One region of the Rhizobium zaerense genome, then DNA from elsewhere that is predicted to be linked to it. Evidence: predicted binding sites of a transcription regulator. Region 1 holds the regulator's gene; each other region holds the start of a gene.
What was found. The regulator PhoB, encoded in region 1, activates phosphate uptake and scavenging genes when phosphate is short. The targets are predictions, from matches to a motif close to TGTCATNNANCTGTCAT.

Region 1 (4,195 bases):
CTGGCGCACGCGCTCGGCGAAACCGCGCCGCTGCTCCTGATTGGCATGGTCGCCTTCGTCGCCAACGCGCCGACGACACCGCTCGATCCCTCGACGGCTCTGCCCGTACAGGTCTATATGTGGGCCAACGAGGCCGAACGTGCCTTCGTTGAGCGTACTTCGGGTGCCATCATCGTCCTGCTCCTGTTCCTGATCGTCATGAACATGGGCGCCATCCTCTTGCGTCGTCGCTTCGAGCGCCGCTGGTAAACGGAGTTAAACATCATGAACATGTTGACGGAAGCTGCAGTTGAAAAGGCGCTGGATCGCAAGATGAGCAACGTCCCGTATAAGATGATCGGAAAGGAAGTCTCGGTTTACTATGGCGAGAAGCGCGCGCTTTTCGATGTGAACCTGAACGTCCGCGAAAACACCGTAACCGCCCTGATCGGCCCGTCCGGCTGCGGCAAGTCAACCTTCCTGCGGTGCCTCAACCGCATGAACGACACGATCGACGGCTGCCGCGTCACCGGCAAGATCACGCTTGATACCGACGATATCTATGATCCCGATATCGACGTCGTCGAACTTCGCGCCCGCGTCGGCATGGTCTTCCAGAAGCCGAACCCGTTCCCGAAGACGATCTACGAAAACGTCTCCTACGGCCCGCGCATCCATGGCCTTGCCAAGTCGAAGGCCGACCTCGACCAGATCGTCGAGACCAGCCTGCAGCGCGCCGGTCTCTGGAACGAAGTCAAGGACCGCGTGCATGAATCCGGCACCGGCCTGTCCGGCGGTCAGCAGCAGCGCCTCTGCATTGCCCGTGCCGTTGCCGTCAGCCCTGAGGTCATCCTCATGGACGAGCCCTGCTCGGCGCTCGACCCGATCGCCACCGCCAAGGTCGAGGAACTGATCCACGAGTTGCGCGAGAACTACACGATCGTCATCGTCACCCACTCCATGCAGCAGGCCGCGCGTGTCTCGCAGCGCACCGCCATGTTCCACCTTGGCAATCTTGTCGAGGAAAACGACACCGACAAGATGTTCACCAATCCCGACGACCCGCGCACCCAGGACTACATCATGGGTCGTTTCGGCTGATTTTGGCGACACCAAGCCTTCCCGTTATTCGAGGATAAAGCCCCATGGCATCGACACATATTTATTCTGCTTATGATGATGATCTGAAGTTCCTGTCCAGGCGGATTTCCGAAATGGGCGGTCTGGCCGAGCAGATGGTCGCCGAATCCGTCCGGGCGCTCGTCAATGGCGATACCGCGCTGGCGCAGAAGGTCATCTCCGACGACGTGATCCTCGATCACGCCGAACGCGAAATCGGCGACAAGGCGATCGTCACCATTGCCCGCCGTCAGCCGATGGCTGCGGACCTGCGCGAAATCATGGGTTCGATCCGCATCGCCGCCGATCTCGAACGCGTCGGCGACCTCGGCAAGAACACTGCCAAGCGCGTCATCGCCGTCCAAAGCACCGGCGTTCCCCGCAAGCTCGCCCGCGGCCTCGAGCATCTGTCCGAGCTGGCGCTCGTCCAGCTCAAGGAAGTGCTCGACGTCTACACCAATCGTTCCGCCGACAAGGCGAATGCGATCCGCGAACGCGACAACGAGATCGACGCGATGTACACCTCGCTGTTCCGCGAGCTCCTGACCTACATGATGGAAGATCCGCGCAACATCACCAGTTGCACGCATCTTCTCTTCTGCGCCAAGAACATCGAGCGCATCGGCGACCACGCCACCAACATCGCCGAAACGATCTTTTACATGACGACAGGCGCGCAGCCGGAAGGCGACCGTCCGAAGGACGACAGCGCCAACACCGTCGGCGCGGTCACGGAATAACCGTCCGGGCCAGGCGCCCGGACCAGTCAATTGCGTGCGCGCCCGTCCGGGCGCGCAAAGAGGTCGCAGCCAATTTCTGAGTTTGCGCAGGATGCATTGCTTAAATCACCCCCGGTTTAAGGATCATGCGCGAGGAGACCGATACGCATGATCCCGAGAGTTGCAGTTGTTGAAGACGAGGAAGCCCTCAGCGTGCTTCTTCGCTACAATCTCGAAGCGGAAGGCTTCGAGGTCGATACCATCCTTCGTGGCGACGAAGCCGAAATGCGGCTTCAGGAGCGCACGCCAGATCTTCTTATCCTCGATTGGATGCTGCCCGGGGTCTCCGGCATCGAGCTTTGCCGGCGGCTGCGCATGCGGCCGGAAACCGAGCGCCTGCCGATTATCATGCTGACGGCGCGCGGCGAAGAGAGCGAGCGTGTCCGCGGATTGTCGACGGGCGCCGACGATTATGTCGTCAAGCCCTTCTCGACTCCCGAACTCGTTGCCCGCGTCAAGGCGATGCTGCGCCGCGCCCGTCCCGAGGTGCTGTCGACGGTGCTGAAATGCGGTGACATCGAGCTCGACCGCGAAACTCATCGCGTCCATCGCAAGACCCGTGAAGTCCGCCTCGGCCCCACCGAATTCCGCCTGCTGGAATTCCTGATGTCGTCGCCGGGCCGGGTCTTCTCCCGCTCGCAGCTGTTGGATGGCGTCTGGGGCCACGATATCTATGTCGACGAGCGCACCGTCGACGTCCATGTCGGCCGCCTGCGCAAGGCGCTGAATTTCTCCAACATGCAAGACGTCATCCGCACCGTCCGCGGCGCCGGCTATTCGATGGAAGCCTGAGGGCTTTCGTTCTGGGTGAGGGGGACGTGCCCTGCGAAAGGTTGGTGGGGACGGAGAAGGTTGCGGCACAATCTCTTCTCCCCTCGGGGAGAAGGTGCCGGCAGGCGGATGAGGGGGCCACACGGCACACTCTTTCCGTGATAACCTATCCCACATGCCGAACGGCTGCGCCCCGAACACGGTCGAAACGACGCCAACGCGGTCGAAGCCCTCATGGTGTTATAAGAAAGACCGGCTTCCCCGGCCCCCCTCATCCGCCCTACGGGCACCTTCTCCCCGAGGGGAGAAGAGGGAATCGAGATGTTGCGGCATGTCCCTTCGCCCCTTTGAGAACCGGAGGAAGGGTCGAGACCCATGGCGCGACCCTGGTTGGTGGCGGCAGCCGGATAAGGGCAAGTCGGCGTTCTCAACGAACTGAACGCCCGACAGCTTCCATCCAATTACAAAAAAACGGGCCACTTGGCCCGTTTCGTCATTCTAGCAATGATCACCCGCTCAGCTGGCCCGGGCTGCCGCCCGGCGGCGTTCGTTGACCGGCTGGTAGGCAAGCTTCTGGTGATAGCCGCAATAAGGCGAATTGTCGGGGGATTCGCAGCCGCAGAAATGGAAGTCGTCCTTCAGCGGATCGCCGACCGGCCACTTGCAGGTGCGTTCGGTCAGCTCCGTCAGGCCGAGGCGTCGCGAAATCGGCACGACCACATTGCCTCTCGGCACGTATTCCATTTCCTCGATCGTTTCGATCTCGATCTCTTCCTTCAGCATGGTCGCGCCCTGCTGGCGGGTAACGGTGCGGGTGGTGACCCGTGAGGCGTAGTTCGGCGCGCGCGGCGCCGAGGTATTGCGCTTCGGCGTTCGCGCCGCGGTGTTGGTGCCGCCGGCCTTGGCACGGCCGGGAAGGCACAGCCGGTGCACTTTGCCGATGACCGCGTTTCTGCTGACCCCGCCAAGCTGCGCAGCGATCTGGCTGGCGCTCAGTCCTTCGGCCCAAAGTTTCTTGAGTTTCTCGACCCGCTCGTCTGTCCAGTTCATGCCCTGTCTCCACCTTCTGCGTTGGTGATGGCAGAATCCCTCACCGTTGTCCCGGGAGCTCCGAAACAAGAAACGCTTGATCAATTTTGGTGACTAGTTCCGCCGCATGCAGTCTAGTAATTGATCTTTAACCTAGTGTGAGCCTGACTCCGTGACAAGAGTCGCATGAATCCGGATGAATCGAATTCGTAGTTTTCCCCAACTTGCTGCCCCTGCGTGTCATTTCTGCAATAATGCCTGTTGATGACTGGAAATGCCGCTGTACACTCTTGCTGCATACGCTAAGGGCGCCGTTTTGTTGACATTGCAGCGCGAAAAGGAAATAGTGCCACTCGCCGCCGCAAGGCGGCATTTTTGATTTTTCGGGCCTGGTTTCCTTAGCCGGAGTCATTGCCCGGCAACTTTGATGGAGATCGCGCCATGGCTGAAGCCGCGCCGCTTTATGACACCTATTCTCGTGCCCCGCTGCGGTTCGAGCGAGGCGAGGGCGTATGGCT
Region 2 (4,195 bases), 2.1 Mb from region 1:
GTGGCGTCGTCATCGACCTGTCGGCGATGAAATCGGTGCGGGTCGATCCGCAGACGCGGCGCGCCAGGATCGAGCCGGGCGCAACACTTGCCGATGTCGACAAGGAAACGCTGGCCTTCGGGCTGGCGCTGCCGACGGGCATCAATTCGACCACCGGCATCGCCGGGTTGACGTTGGGCGGTGGCTTCGGCTGGCTGACCCGCAAATTCGGGCTGACGATCGACAATCTGCTTTCGGTAGATGTGGTGACGGCCGACGGCGAGTTGGTCAAGGCGAGCGAGACGGAAAAACCCGACCTCTTCTGGGCGCTACGCGGCGGCGGCGGCAATTTCGGCGTCGTGACCTCGTTCGAGTTCAAGCTTAACCCTCTCACCACGGAGGTTCTCGCCGGGCTGGTCGTACATCCCTTCGCCGATGCGGAAACGGTGCTCAAGGAGTACCGGCAGGCGCTGGAGGCGGCACCTGACGAACTGACCTGCTGGGTGGTGATGCGCCAGGCGCCGCCGCTGCCGTTCCTTCCCGCCGAATGGCACGGAAAGGAAATCGTCGTGCTGGCGATGTGTTATTGCGGAGACATCGCAGCGGGAGAAAAGGCGACGGCCAGATTACGTGCGATCGGAAATCCGATTGCCGACGTCGTCGGCCCGGTGCCGTTCGCCGGCTGGCAGCAGGCGTTCGACCCGTTGCTCACGCCAGGTGCGCGCAATTACTGGAAGAGCCAGGATTTCGCCTCGCTTTCGGATCCGGCGATCGACGTCCTGCTCAATGCCGTGCGCAAGCTGCCCGGCCCGGAATGCGAGATCTTCATCGGCCATGTCGGCGGTGCGGCCGGGCGTGTTCCGACCGAAGCCACCGCGTTTCCGCAGCGCAGCTCGCATTTCGTCATGAATGTGCATGCGCGCTGGCGGGAAGCCGGGATGGACGGAAGCTGCACCGGCTGGGCGCGTGAGCTTTTCGAGGCAACCAAGCCGCATTCGGTCGGTACCGCCTATATCAACTTCATGCCGGAAGACGAAACCGATCGGGTCGAAATAGCATACGGGACCAACTACCACCGCCTTGCCGAAATCAAGCTGCGCTACGATCCGAACAACCTGTTCCGCATGAACCAGAACGTCAAACCCGTGGCGGCCGTGTGCGCCGCCTGACGGGGTGGCGAAATCAAGGCATTGAATCACTCCGTCGCGCGCTTGCTCAACGCGCGGCGGCACGATGTTCTGGCGCTCGTAGCATAATGTCCTTGGCCGGTGACATGCCGATCGTTTCGGTCCGGCGTCGCTACCTGCCGGGCTTCGGCGTGATCGTCACGTCCGCGCCATAGGCATCGCGCAGTTCGCCTTCCTGTCCCGGCTGCCGGTCGGCGGCCTGATGCAGCAGGATCGACTCGTATCCTTGCGAGCGCGTCCCCTCGATCAGGGTGATATCGGCGTTTCCGGGATTGTCGGAGTGCTCGAACCATTCGACAGGGCGGTGCAGGAAATTCATTTCGACCGCCCGGTTGGTGACGCCATGACCGACGATCACGACGTTGTGGTCGCTATTTTCGGCATCGTGCATGACGGTCTGGAGGAACAGGCGCACCCGCTGGGCCACATCCGCCCGGCTTTCGCCATCCGGCGGCCGTGCGTAGAACTTGCCGCTGTTGCTGCGCAGCCTCGCCCATCTTTCGAACTCTTCGGGAAACTTCCGCTTCTGTTCGGCGCGGTCGTAGATTTCGGTGAAGAGACCGAAATCCTGTTCGCGCAGCAGATAGTCTTCCCTGATATCGCCGATGAAGCTTGCCGGCAGGGCTTCGAGCAGCGCATCCTTGCTCTGCCGCGTCCTCAGAAAGGGCGAATACCAGATATGCAGCTTGCCGAAACCCGCGCTCGGCAGTGCTTGCAGATAGGAGGCGATCACGCCGCCTGCTTCGAGCGCCTGCCGATGGCCCCACTGCGTCAGCGGCACATTGTGATCGCCGAATTGGCGGTAGGCCTGTTCGTTGATGTTGCCGAGGGATTCGCCGTGGCGAACGAGAAAGAGACGCATCAGCCATCCCGCATTGTCGGATATGGAATCGCCGTCATCATGAACGCCCTGAATGCGCACGGCAACCTCGTCAGTGGGCTTGGCGGCGACGGGCGTGCTGCACGCGCGGCGACGGCCAGGCGGCCGCGCGGAATGGACAGGGTTGCAGGGCTTTTCCCCAGCTTGTCATCTTCCTGAAACACGAGTCTGGTTTTGGAAGGCTAGATGAAAGATGGGACATGAGCGGCAGCTCGTGAAAGACATGATGGAACCCAGACATTTCCGCACGCTCTTCATTTCCGATGTCCATCTCGGCTCGAAGGCCGCGAAGGCCGACTTCCTGCTGGATTTCCTGCGCCACCACGAGGCCGATACGATCGTGCTCGTCGGCGACATCGTCGACGGTTGGCGCCTGAAGCGCAGCTGGTACTGGCCGCAGGTCTGCAACGATGTCGTCCAGAAGCTGTTGCGCAAGGCGCGCAAGGGCACGCGCGTCGTCTATATTCCCGGCAATCACGACGAATTCCTGCGCGCCTTCCCGGGCATGCATTTCGGCGGCATCGAAGTCGTCGAGCGCATGATGCTTGACGGCGCCGACGGCAAGAAATACCTGATCCTGCACGGCGACGAGTTCGACATCGTCGTCCGCAACGCCCGACTGCTGGCCTATCTCGGCGACTGGGCCTATGACACGGCGATCCGCATCAACGTCATCCTGGCGGCGGTGCGCCGCCGGCTTGGCATGCCCTACTGGTCATTCTCGGCCTGGGCGAAGCTGCAGGTCAAACATGCGGTCAATTTCATCGGTGAATTCGAGCGCGTCGTGGCCGAGGAAGCCCGCAAAAACGGCGCCGACGGGGTGATCTGCGGACATATCCACCATGCCATCATCCAGGACATGGACGGCATCCGCTACATCAATACCGGCGATTGGGTGGAAAGCTGCACGGCGGTCGCCGAGCACGAGGATGGCACGTTCGAACTGATCACCTGGCGGGCGCTTGCCAGTAGCGTGCCGGCGCTTGCCGCCATCGAAATGCATGATGAGGGCGAACTGGCCCCGCAGGCCGCTTGATTCTGGCGGCGGCGCATCCGCGTTTGCGCTTTACAGCGCCGCGCGTCTTTTCAGACGCGTATAGGACGCCGCAAACACTTAAAATAAAACAGTAGGTATTTGGCCGTTACCGTTTGGCGACAGGCCTTGTTTATTTTCTAAAACGTTTCAGAACGGTTATTTCTCGCAATAGTCGCCTCCAGGGTGGTGTGTTAGGACAGCGTCCAGTTTCCTGCAGGTCCACCTATGATTCCCGCTCAAAATTCCCCGACGGGTGAGGGAGCGCCGCCGCGTTTCCGGCTGCTCAGCGCGCTTTCCTATTGCGCGCCGCTGCTCGTCAACGGCATCGTCCTGCCGTTCTTTCCCGTCTGGCTCGCAACCCACAGCTTCAGCGACCACGAAATCGGCATCATCCTTGCCATACCGATGGTGGTTCGCGTGCTGGTGGCGCCTGTCGTCGCCATGATCGCCGACCGCTTGAAGGAGCGCGCCGACGTGCTGCTTTGGTCGGGCGGCATGTCGCTGCTGACGGCGATCGCGCTCTTCTGGACGACGACCTTCTGGCCCGTGGCGATCATCTATGCGCTGCAGGGCGCCACCTTCGCGCCCTATGTGCCTATCGTCGAATCGATCGTCATCTCAGGTGTGCGCCGCTGGGGGCTCGATTACGGGTCGATGCGCGTGTGGGGCTCGATCGCCTTCATCGTCTCGACGCTGGTTGGTGGCCAGATGATCAGCCGATGGGGCGGCGGGATGGTGCTTGATGTCATGGTGTTCGGCTTTATCATGACCGTTGTCATGGCGATCTTCTGTCCGCGCATCGGGCCGACGCGGCGCCGCGGCCAGCCGATCAACATTCCGGCCGCCACCGGCAGCGGCCTGCGCGAGCCGCACCTGCTGCTGCTTTTGATCGGCGTCGCCATCCAGCAGTCGAGCCATGCGGTGCTCAACGCTTTTTCCTCGATCTACTGGCATCAGCTCGGCTTCTCCGGCACTGAGGTCGGGCTGCTCTGGAGCGCCGGCGTCGCTTCGGAAGTGACGGTGTTCTTCCTGTCGAAGCGTCTCAACCGTCGCTTCGACGCCTGGACGCTGATCCGCTTCGGCTGCGCCATCAGCGTCTGCCGCTGGATCCTG
Region 3 (4,195 bases), 390 kb from region 1:
GCTACGTCATCGAACACGGGCTGACCGACCGCGTGCTCGACGACCCGCGCGAACCCTACACGCAGCTGCTCGTCTCCTCGATCCTGCAGGTCTGAGGCCCGAAACCAAGGAAGAAGAAATTATGGCAACGCCCCTCGTCGTTTCCGAAGTCTCGAAGAGCTTCACCATGCATCTGCGCGACGGCATCAAGCTGCCCGTCGTCTCCGATGTCGCCTTCTCGGTCGCATCGGGCGAATGTGTCGTGCTCGGCGGCCCATCGGGCATCGGCAAGAGCTCGCTGCTCAAGATGATCTACGGCAATTATGCCGTCGACACCGGCCAGATCCTCATCCGCCACGACGGACGCATCGTCGATCTCGCCTCCACCGATCCGCGCACCGTGCTCAACGTCCGCCGCAATACGCTCGGCTATGTCAGCCAGTTCCTGCGCACCGTGCCGCGCGTCGCGGCGATCGACGTGGTTGCCGAACCGCTGGTGGCACGCGGCGAGGACGCCGCCACGGCGCGGGAAAAGGCGGGCGCCCTGCTGGCCAGGCTCAATCTGCCGGAAACGCTCTGGCAGCTTCCGCCCGCCACCTTCTCCGGCGGCGAGCAGCAACGCGTCAACATCGCGCGCGGCTTCATCACCGAGCATACGATCCTGCTTCTCGACGAACCCACAGCCTCGCTCGATGCCAGGAACCGTGCCGTCGTCGTCGGCATGATCGCGGAAAAGAAAACGGCGGGTGTGGCCCTTCTCGGCATCTTCCACGACGAGGAAGTGCGCGAAGCCGTCGCCGACCGCATTCTCGACGTCCAGCAGTTCTCACCCGGAAAGATCGCTGCATGAGCCGCAAGCTTGATATCGAGCCCTATTTTCATGAGACGGCATCCGTCAGCGATTCCACCTTCGGGCGCTATACCGAGGTCTCGGAACGCTGCCGCATCAGCGAGGCCACGTTCGGCGACTATTCCTACATCATGCAGGATGGCTCCGTCTGGTGTGCGACGATCGGCAAGTTCGTCAATATCGCCGCCGCCGTGCGCATCAATGCCACCAACCATCCGACCTGGCGCGCGACACTGCATCATTTCACCTATCGCGCCGCCGACTACTGGCCGGACGGCGACATGGAGACGGACTTCTTCGCCTGGCGTCGCGCAAACCGGGTGACCATCGGCAACGATGTCTGGATCGGCCACGGCGCGACCATTCTGCCCGGCGTCAACGTCGGCAACGGCGCGGTGATCGGAGCCGGCGCCGTCGTGTCGAAGGACGTCGCACCCTATACGATCGTCGGCGGCGTGCCGGCCAAGCTCATCCGCGAGCGCTTTCCAAGAGAGGTCGGCGAACGGATGGACAGGCTTTCCTGGTGGGACTGGGAGCATGACCGGCTGCGCCAGGCGCTCCAGGATTTCCGCAACCTAGACGCGGAAGATTTCCTGTGCCGCTACGGCGGTTAAAACCCCCGATATAGGGGCGAAGAATTGTGACAGGACTTACACAAATATGACATGTGAGGTTCATCAAGCGGGACTAATGCGATGCTGATCAAGGCCTGGATCGCAAGGGAAGAGCATGATGTTCGAGCTGAAGAATGTCACACGTCGTTTCGGAAAAAAGCTCGCTGTCGATTCCGTCACGCTCGCCATTCCCCAAGGCCAGATGGTCGGCATCATCGGCCGCTCCGGCGCCGGCAAGTCGACGCTGCTGCGCATGATCAACCGCCTGCAGGAGCCGAGCTCCGGCTCCGTTCATTTCGCCGGCGTCGAGGTCTCCGGGCTTCGCGGCCAGGCGCTGCGCAACTGGCAGCGCGACTGCGCGATGATCTTCCAGCAGTTCAACCTGGTGCCACGCCTCGACGTTCTCACCAATGTCATGCTCGGCCGCCTCAATCACCGCTCGACGCTTATGAGCCTGCTCAACATCTTCACCCGCGAGGAACGCGTGCATGCCATCGCAGCACTCGAGCGCCTCGGCATCGAGCAGACGGCGCTGCAGGCAGCCGGCACGCTTTCCGGCGGCCAGCAGCAGCGCGTGGCGATCGCCCGCGCGCTGATGCAGAACCCGAAAATGGTGCTTGCCGACGAACCGATCGCCTCGCTCGATCCGTTGAACGCCAAGATCGTCATGGATGCGCTGCGCGATATCAACGAGCGCGAGGGCATCACCGTCATCACCAACCTTCATACGCTCGACACCGCCCGCAACTATTGTGAGCGCATCGTCGGCATGGCCGGCGGCCGCGTCGTCTTCGAGGGCAAGCCCTCGGAGCTGACCGCCGCAGCGGTGAAGGAAATCTACGGGACGGACAGGGACGGCGCCGGCATCGACGAAACGGTGACCTCGACATCGATCAATACAGCCCCCGAGCGGGCAGACAATCAATCCGCCGGCACCCAACCGCTGGCGCTGGCCGGCCTTTGAGAGGCAGCCGCGATCGAGCGCCCGCGTCAAGGGCACACTTCTTCGTAACGGGAAGGCCGGAGACACCGGTCAATAGGAGAGAACATGTTGAAGAAAGCACTCTTTGCGGCAACGGCGCTCTTCGCGCTCGCCGGCGCTGCCCATGCTGCAGACCTCAAGGAATTCCGCATCGGCATCCTCGGCGGCGAAAACGAAACCGACCGCCTGCGCAACTATGCCTGCCTTGCCGACCACCTGAAGCAGGAATTCGGCTTCGAGAAGGTTTCGCTCTTCCCGGCCGCCGACTATGACGGCGTGATCCAGGGTCTGCTCGGCGGCACGCTCGACTTCGCCGAACTCGGCGCCTCCGGCTACGCAGCCGTCTACATCAAGGATCCAAAGGCTGTCACGCCGATCCTGACGACGCAGCAGAAGGACGGCTCGACGGGTTACCACTCGATCGGCCTCGCTCTGAAATCATCGGGCATCAAGACCATCCAGGACGCCAAGGGCAAGAAGCTCGGCTACGCCGACCCGGATTCCACCTCCGGCTACCTCGTTCCGCTGACGCAGATCCCGAAGGACACGGGCATGCCGAACGATAAGTTCTTCGCTTCGACCCAGTTCAACGGCGGCCACGAGAACAATCTTCTCGCCGCCTATGACGGTAAGGTCGACGTCGCCGTCGACGATAGCTCGGGCATCGGCGATTTCAAGGACGGCTACACCTCCGGCACCTTCCGCAAGGAAGTCGACAAGGGCGCCGTCGATCCGAACAAGCTGGTCGAAGTATGGCGTTCGCCGCTGATTCCGAACGGCCCGCTCGTCGTTCGCAACGCTCTCGGCGAAGAATGGCAGACGAAGCTTGCAGCCTTCTTCACGGCTCTGCCGGAAAAGGATCACAAGTGCTTCGCGGCTATCGAAGGCGGCGATTACAAGGGCTACTCGCCCGTCAAGCACGACTTCTACAACACTGTCGTTGAAGTCCGCAAAGCTGCCATCGGCGGCTGATCGGCCTCTTGAATGCGGGGCGGCCGGAAACGGCCGCCCTTTATCTTTGACTACAGCGCCGCGCGTCTTAGACGCGCAAAGGACGCTGTAGCACTTTGAATTGCTGCATAATTCTATCCTCAAATCGATTCCGATTTGAGGAGAGAATTATGAAGTAGGCGAGGCGTTGATGACTATTGCCGATACACAGCCGCACATGCAGAGCACGAAGGAGATCGGCACCGCCTGGGAGCGGATGGTCGCCAAGCGCCGCTTCTACACCGTTCTCGGCCTGGTTATCCTGATTGCGGCTTTCGTTAGCTCCGTCCGCTTCGCCGACGAGAGCAATGCCGGCCATTTCTTCGACCGCCTGCCGCATCTCTTCGACTTCCTGAGCTGGCTCATCCCCAAGGATTGGCACGATGTCTGGCGCGCGCTGTTCGACATAGCGAGCGTCAACGACAAGGGCGGCGAGGAATTCAATTTCGACAAAGGCCGCGTCTATGTCTGGGGCGCCTTCTACATTCCCGAATATTTCGAGCTGATGATCGTCACCATCAACGTGGCGCTGATCTCGACGATCATCGCCTTCGTCATTGCCGTTCCCTTGAGCTTCTTTGCCGCGCGCAACCTGACGAATTCATGGCCGTTGCGCATCTTCACCAAGCGGCTGATGGAGTTCCTGCGCGCCTTCCCTGAAATCGTCATTGCCGGGCTGTTTTCGGCGATCCTGTCGATCGGGCCGGTCGCCGCCATCATCGCCATCACCCTGCACACGATCGGCGCGCTCGGCAAACTCTTCTACGAAGTGGCCGAAAA
Region 4 (4,195 bases), 1.4 Mb from region 1:
CGCGGGAATCGGAAAGGCATGATGCCCACAGGCAAAACCATGGAAGCAGCGCTCAACGAGTTGAGACAGGCGATTTCGAGCCTCGAAAACGCCGTCGACATGCGCGTCGAGCGGCAGCGCGAGCAGGGCGAGATCGAAGGCGAGGTGCGGCGCGTGCACGCCGACCGTTCCCGGCTGGCGCAGGAGCTCGACCAGGCCGAATTCCGCGCCAACCGGCTGGAAGAGGTCAATCGCGAGGTATCGCGGCGGCTGGTGACGGCGATGGAAACGATCCGCGCGGTTCTGGATCGCTGATAGAAAGAGTTTGGCATGGCGCAGGTGACGGTAACGATCGACGGCAAGGCCTATCGCATGGCCTGCGAGGAAGGGCAGGAGGATCACCTGAGCGATCTCGCCACTCGTTTCGACAGCTATGTCGGCCATCTCAAGGGCCAGTTCGGGGAAATCGGCGATCTCAGGATCACTGTAATGGCCGGCATCATGGTCATGGACGAGATTGCCGAGCTGACGCGCCGCGTCGCCGGGCTGGAATCCGAGCTCGAGTCGCTGCGCGGCAACCGCGATACGGTGCTTGCAGCGACCGCCCGAACCGAAGAAAATCTTGCGGCAGCGCTGAGCGAGGTGTCGAGCCGAATCCGCGGCATCACCGACAAGTTGAATGGCCGGTCTGCTCCCGAACTCAATTGATCTCAATTAAATAGGGGCGGGCTTCCGTCGCCACTGGCGCGTCGGCGCAAACGACCTTATATATCGCCATGCGGTCTGCGCCTCTCGACAGGAACCACAATCCCTGGGGCCATACTCGATCCAAAGGGAGCTGTCCCTGGCCAGGCCCGTGGGCCTGGACACACGGCGCCCACCTACGTTTGTAGGCACCCAGGATCGTAAACATCCATCGGTGGTCGTGGATCGCACCTTTTCCTTTTTATCGTCGGCAGGAAACCCGGATTTGGCGGGCGAAGCGCGTCTACAGCGCCGCGCGTCTTTTCAGACGCGCAAAGGACGCTGTAACACTTTGAATGGCTGCATAATTTTGTCCTTAAATCGGTATCGATTTAACGAATTATGCAGCTTGCGCGTCCACCTTTTTGCGCGTCCGTTACTTCTTCAGGCCTGGAAAGGTGACCTGGAAGACCTGGAACATGGTGTCGACGTCGGCACCGCCATCCGCCTTGTAGGCGGCGCCCACCTGGAAACCATCCTGCGTCAAGAAGTCGTTGTCATTGGCGACGAACAGGAAGTAGTCGTCCGGCAGGTTCGGGTCGAGAACGCTCGCCAGACCCATGGCTTCCCATTTTTCCGATAGATTGTTCTTGTCGTTCGGTGCGCCGTTGTGCAGGCCGAAGCGGGCAAGCTCGACCTTGTCGTTGAGGTCGATGAAGGGCGTCGGCGTTGCCGGCGTCAGCGAGGGATCGACGACGCCTTTCGGCGCGATCGGCTTGCCGGCGTCGAAATCGCTGCCGGCGATGTCGGTCGCGGCGGAAACGTCGACGATACCGACCTTGCGGTAGAGCGAGGTGTCGCCTTTCAAACCCTGGCCGTTGCCGCTGTCGCGGGCGAGCATCAGGAAGGTCTTGTCGGACAGGGCGACGATTTCGCTCTCGGCGGCGATCGTCGTCTTGTCCTTGGCGTCCTTGAAGACCGGCAGCGACACGACATATTCGTGCACCAGTTTCAGGTGATCGGGATCGGTGGCGTCATAGATCATGGCGCGGGTATTCTGGCGGGTCGAGCTGGAATCGCCGCCGTCCTGGCGGGCGGCCGATTGCAGCACTGATATGATGAACTTACCATCAGGCGTCATCGACATACCTTCGAGACCCTGGTTGTTCTGGCGGCCAGTCTCCGGATCCTTCGGGTCCGGAGCGGATGCGCCGGGGCCGGGATTGTTGGAGGCAAAGCTCAGCGCGCCCTTGCGCATCGGCAAAAGTGCCTTCGGCGGCTGCGTGGCCGACAGCAGGTGGCCGTCGGCCGAAAAGTGGTAGATGTAAGGACCATATTCGTCGCTGACGAACATGGTGCCGTCAGCCATGCGGATGATGGCTTCATTGTCGAGTGCGATCTTGCCGTTTACCGCTTGCGGCAGCGGCGGAAAATCACCGGCAGCGGGGCGGACGCCGGATTCCGGGTCGAGACCAGTCATGTCGCCACCCTTGTCGTCGACGAAGAGCATGGAATCGACGAGCTTTGCGTCGACGCCAGACTGTTCCTTGCCGGCCCCGGGTGTCGCACCCGGAGCGGTCGGCTTCAAGCCGCTCGAGATGGTGTTCAGGCGCGGCCGGTAATCGGCGGTGCCGACGGCGTTGTAACCGCGATCGGGCAGCAGGTAGAGCGTGCCCTTGTAGCCGGCGCCGTCGCGGCTCCAGGCGGCGGGATCGACCGCCATGCCCGAGCCGGAACCAAAGGTCTCGCCGAATTTGTCACGCTGGTTGGCCGCAATGCGGCCAATGCCGACGAGGCCCTTGTTGACGAAGATGAGGCCACCGACGGTGGCGGAATTCTCGGCCATTGCGACGACTGGCAAGGCGGCGGATGCGGGTAGAACCGCGGCGAAGAGCCGCAATGCGTATGGTCTGACATTCTTCATGGAAATACCCTCTCGGTCAAAAGCGCTCTCGAAACGGCTTCCCGCCCGCAGGCTGGACACCGCTTCAAATGACACCCCCGCCTTGGATTCGATTTCCCGATGGCACAACACGCCCTGGAATTCTTCGCCCCATATCCCCGGCAGACGGTCTATGACGGGATCATGATATCTGGATGACGCTTTTCAGCGAAAAGGCCATGCCGGAGAGGATGTCGGGCTTTCGCATGGCCGCATTCCAGCTCGCGCTCTATCCGACCGGATAAGGCCCTTCGGCAAAGACCTCGTCGTGGTAGCCTTTAGAGCCGACGTCGAGTGCCAAGGGGCTTCGCCACTCCCTGTTGTCGCGCAGGCAGTCGAGCACGAAACGGAAGTCATATCGCGGCTGCCAGCCGAGTTCCCGTCTTGTGCGTTCGTTGACATAGACGCGGTCGAGCGCCGGAAACATCTTCCAGCCGCGTGATGCGTAGAGGGCGCCTGCATCCGGGAACAGTCGTTCGACGACGTGAGGCGCGTCGCGTCTGATCTCGGCGAGATCACTTGCCGAAAACGGCGTCGTGGCCGAGACGATGTAGCGGCCAAAGCCGATTGCCGGCGCCTTTTCGAGCGCCAGCAGATGGGCGGCGACCACGTCGCTGATATCGACGCGGCGGTGAAGAAGCTCGTTGGCCTGGGCATTCTCTGCCGAATAGCCGTTGCGAATGTCAGGATCGTCGTCGTTTTCGGGAAAGAAACGCAACGTCCTGAGAATGACCACCGGCAGGCCGGACTTGCGGGCGAAGAGTTCGCACAAGCCTTCGGCGGCGAGTTTCGTTATGCCGTAGATGTTTTTCGCGACGGGAAGCACGTCCTCGGTCACCCATGCCGCCGGTTCGCCGGCAGCCGGCGTCAATGCCGCACCGAAGGTGCTGGTGGTGCTGGTGAAGACGAAGCTTGCGACCTCCGCAGCGACCGCTTCCTCAAGCAGGTTGAGTGTGCCGGCGATATTGGTCTCGAGGAAATCGTAATTGCCGTGGGTCGCCACATGCGGCTTGTGCAGCGTCGCGGCATGGATGACGTGGCTGATGCCTGACATCGCCTGCCTGATGAAGGCGCGATCATTGATCGAGCCGACCATGTCGGTGAAAGCCGAGGGCTTGATATCGATGCCGCGCACCCAGCGGCTTTCCGCCCTCAAGGTCCGCATCAGCGCCTCGCCGAGATGGCCGGCACTTCCCGTCACCAGTATCGTCATCACATCGTCTCCTGACCCTTCGGCGGCGGACGCTATAAAGACTGAGGTTTCCAGACAACGCATAAATTATGCATGGGGATGCAGGAAAGCTTGAGGCTCAGCCGATGGTCGTGACAAGGCGGCCGGTGCTGCCGTCGGAAAGCATGATCCGTTCCCAGGTCACGCGGCCGGCGGCGATCGGCAGCAGCGCATTGCCGTTGGCGCCGGTATCGAGGGTCAGCGACGAGAGCCTGCCCGCATGCCAGCCGCGCTCCTCCAGCGACTGCTCGGCGGCGGCGATCTCGGCGGAGGCGTAGGAGAACAGAGAACGGCCGAGAAAGGCGCCGAGTGGCGCCCGCCACTCCGCTTGCCGCGGGCGAGAGGCGGATAGCAGCCGG

Region 2: ACS4RR_RS13345 (UDP-2,3-diacylglucosamine diphosphatase) is a predicted target of PhoB. The motif match lies at 2,192-2,208, and genes of this name have one in related genera.
Region 3: phnC (phosphonate ABC transporter ATP-binding protein) is a predicted target of PhoB. The motif match lies at 1,479-1,495, and genes of this name have one in related genera.
Region 4: ACS4RR_RS06590 (esterase-like activity of phytase family protein) is a predicted target of PhoB. The motif match lies at 2,750-2,766, and genes of this name have one in related genera.

The regions. Positions count from the first base shown of each region.
Region 1 is NZ_CM132690.1:4,882,531-4,886,725, reverse strand. Features, by position in the region: gene pstA (phosphate ABC transporter permease PstA) at 1-249, shown strand, start outside; gene pstB (phosphate ABC transporter ATP-binding protein PstB) at 265-1,080, shown strand; gene phoU (phosphate signaling complex protein PhoU) at 1,125-1,838, shown strand; gene phoB (phosphate regulon transcriptional regulator PhoB) at 1,986-2,669, shown strand; gene ACS4RR_RS24125 (GcrA family cell cycle regulator) at 3,165-3,698, opposite strand; gene ACS4RR_RS24120 (aspartate aminotransferase family protein) at 4,119-4,195, shown strand, end outside.
Region 2 is NZ_CM132690.1:2,758,989-2,763,183, forward strand. Features, by position in the region: gene ACS4RR_RS13335 (FAD-binding oxidoreductase) at 1-1,148, shown strand, start outside; gene ACS4RR_RS13340 (histidine phosphatase family protein) at 1,279-2,028, opposite strand; gene ACS4RR_RS13345 (UDP-2,3-diacylglucosamine diphosphatase) at 2,240-3,082, shown strand; gene ACS4RR_RS13350 (MFS transporter) at 3,308-4,195, shown strand, end outside.
Region 3 is NZ_CM132690.1:332,792-336,986, forward strand. Features, by position in the region: gene phnK (phosphonate C-P lyase system protein PhnK) at 1-95, shown strand, start outside; gene phnL (phosphonate C-P lyase system protein PhnL) at 122-829, shown strand; gene ACS4RR_RS01740 (DapH/DapD/GlmU-related protein) at 826-1,443, shown strand; gene phnC (phosphonate ABC transporter ATP-binding protein) at 1,562-2,407, shown strand; gene phnD (phosphonate ABC transporter substrate-binding protein) at 2,492-3,397, shown strand; gene phnE (phosphonate ABC transporter, permease protein PhnE) at 3,567-4,195, shown strand, end outside.
Region 4 is NZ_CM132690.1:1,379,534-1,383,728, forward strand. Features, by position in the region: gene ACS4RR_RS06575 (DUF4164 domain-containing protein) at 19-294, shown strand; gene ACS4RR_RS06580 (cell division protein ZapA) at 310-687, shown strand; RNA gene ssrS (6S RNA) at 757-915, shown strand; gene ACS4RR_RS06590 (esterase-like activity of phytase family protein) at 1,100-2,587, opposite strand; gene ACS4RR_RS06595 (NAD-dependent epimerase/dehydratase family protein) at 2,835-3,818, opposite strand; gene ACS4RR_RS06600 (helix-turn-helix transcriptional regulator) at 3,916-4,195, opposite strand, start outside.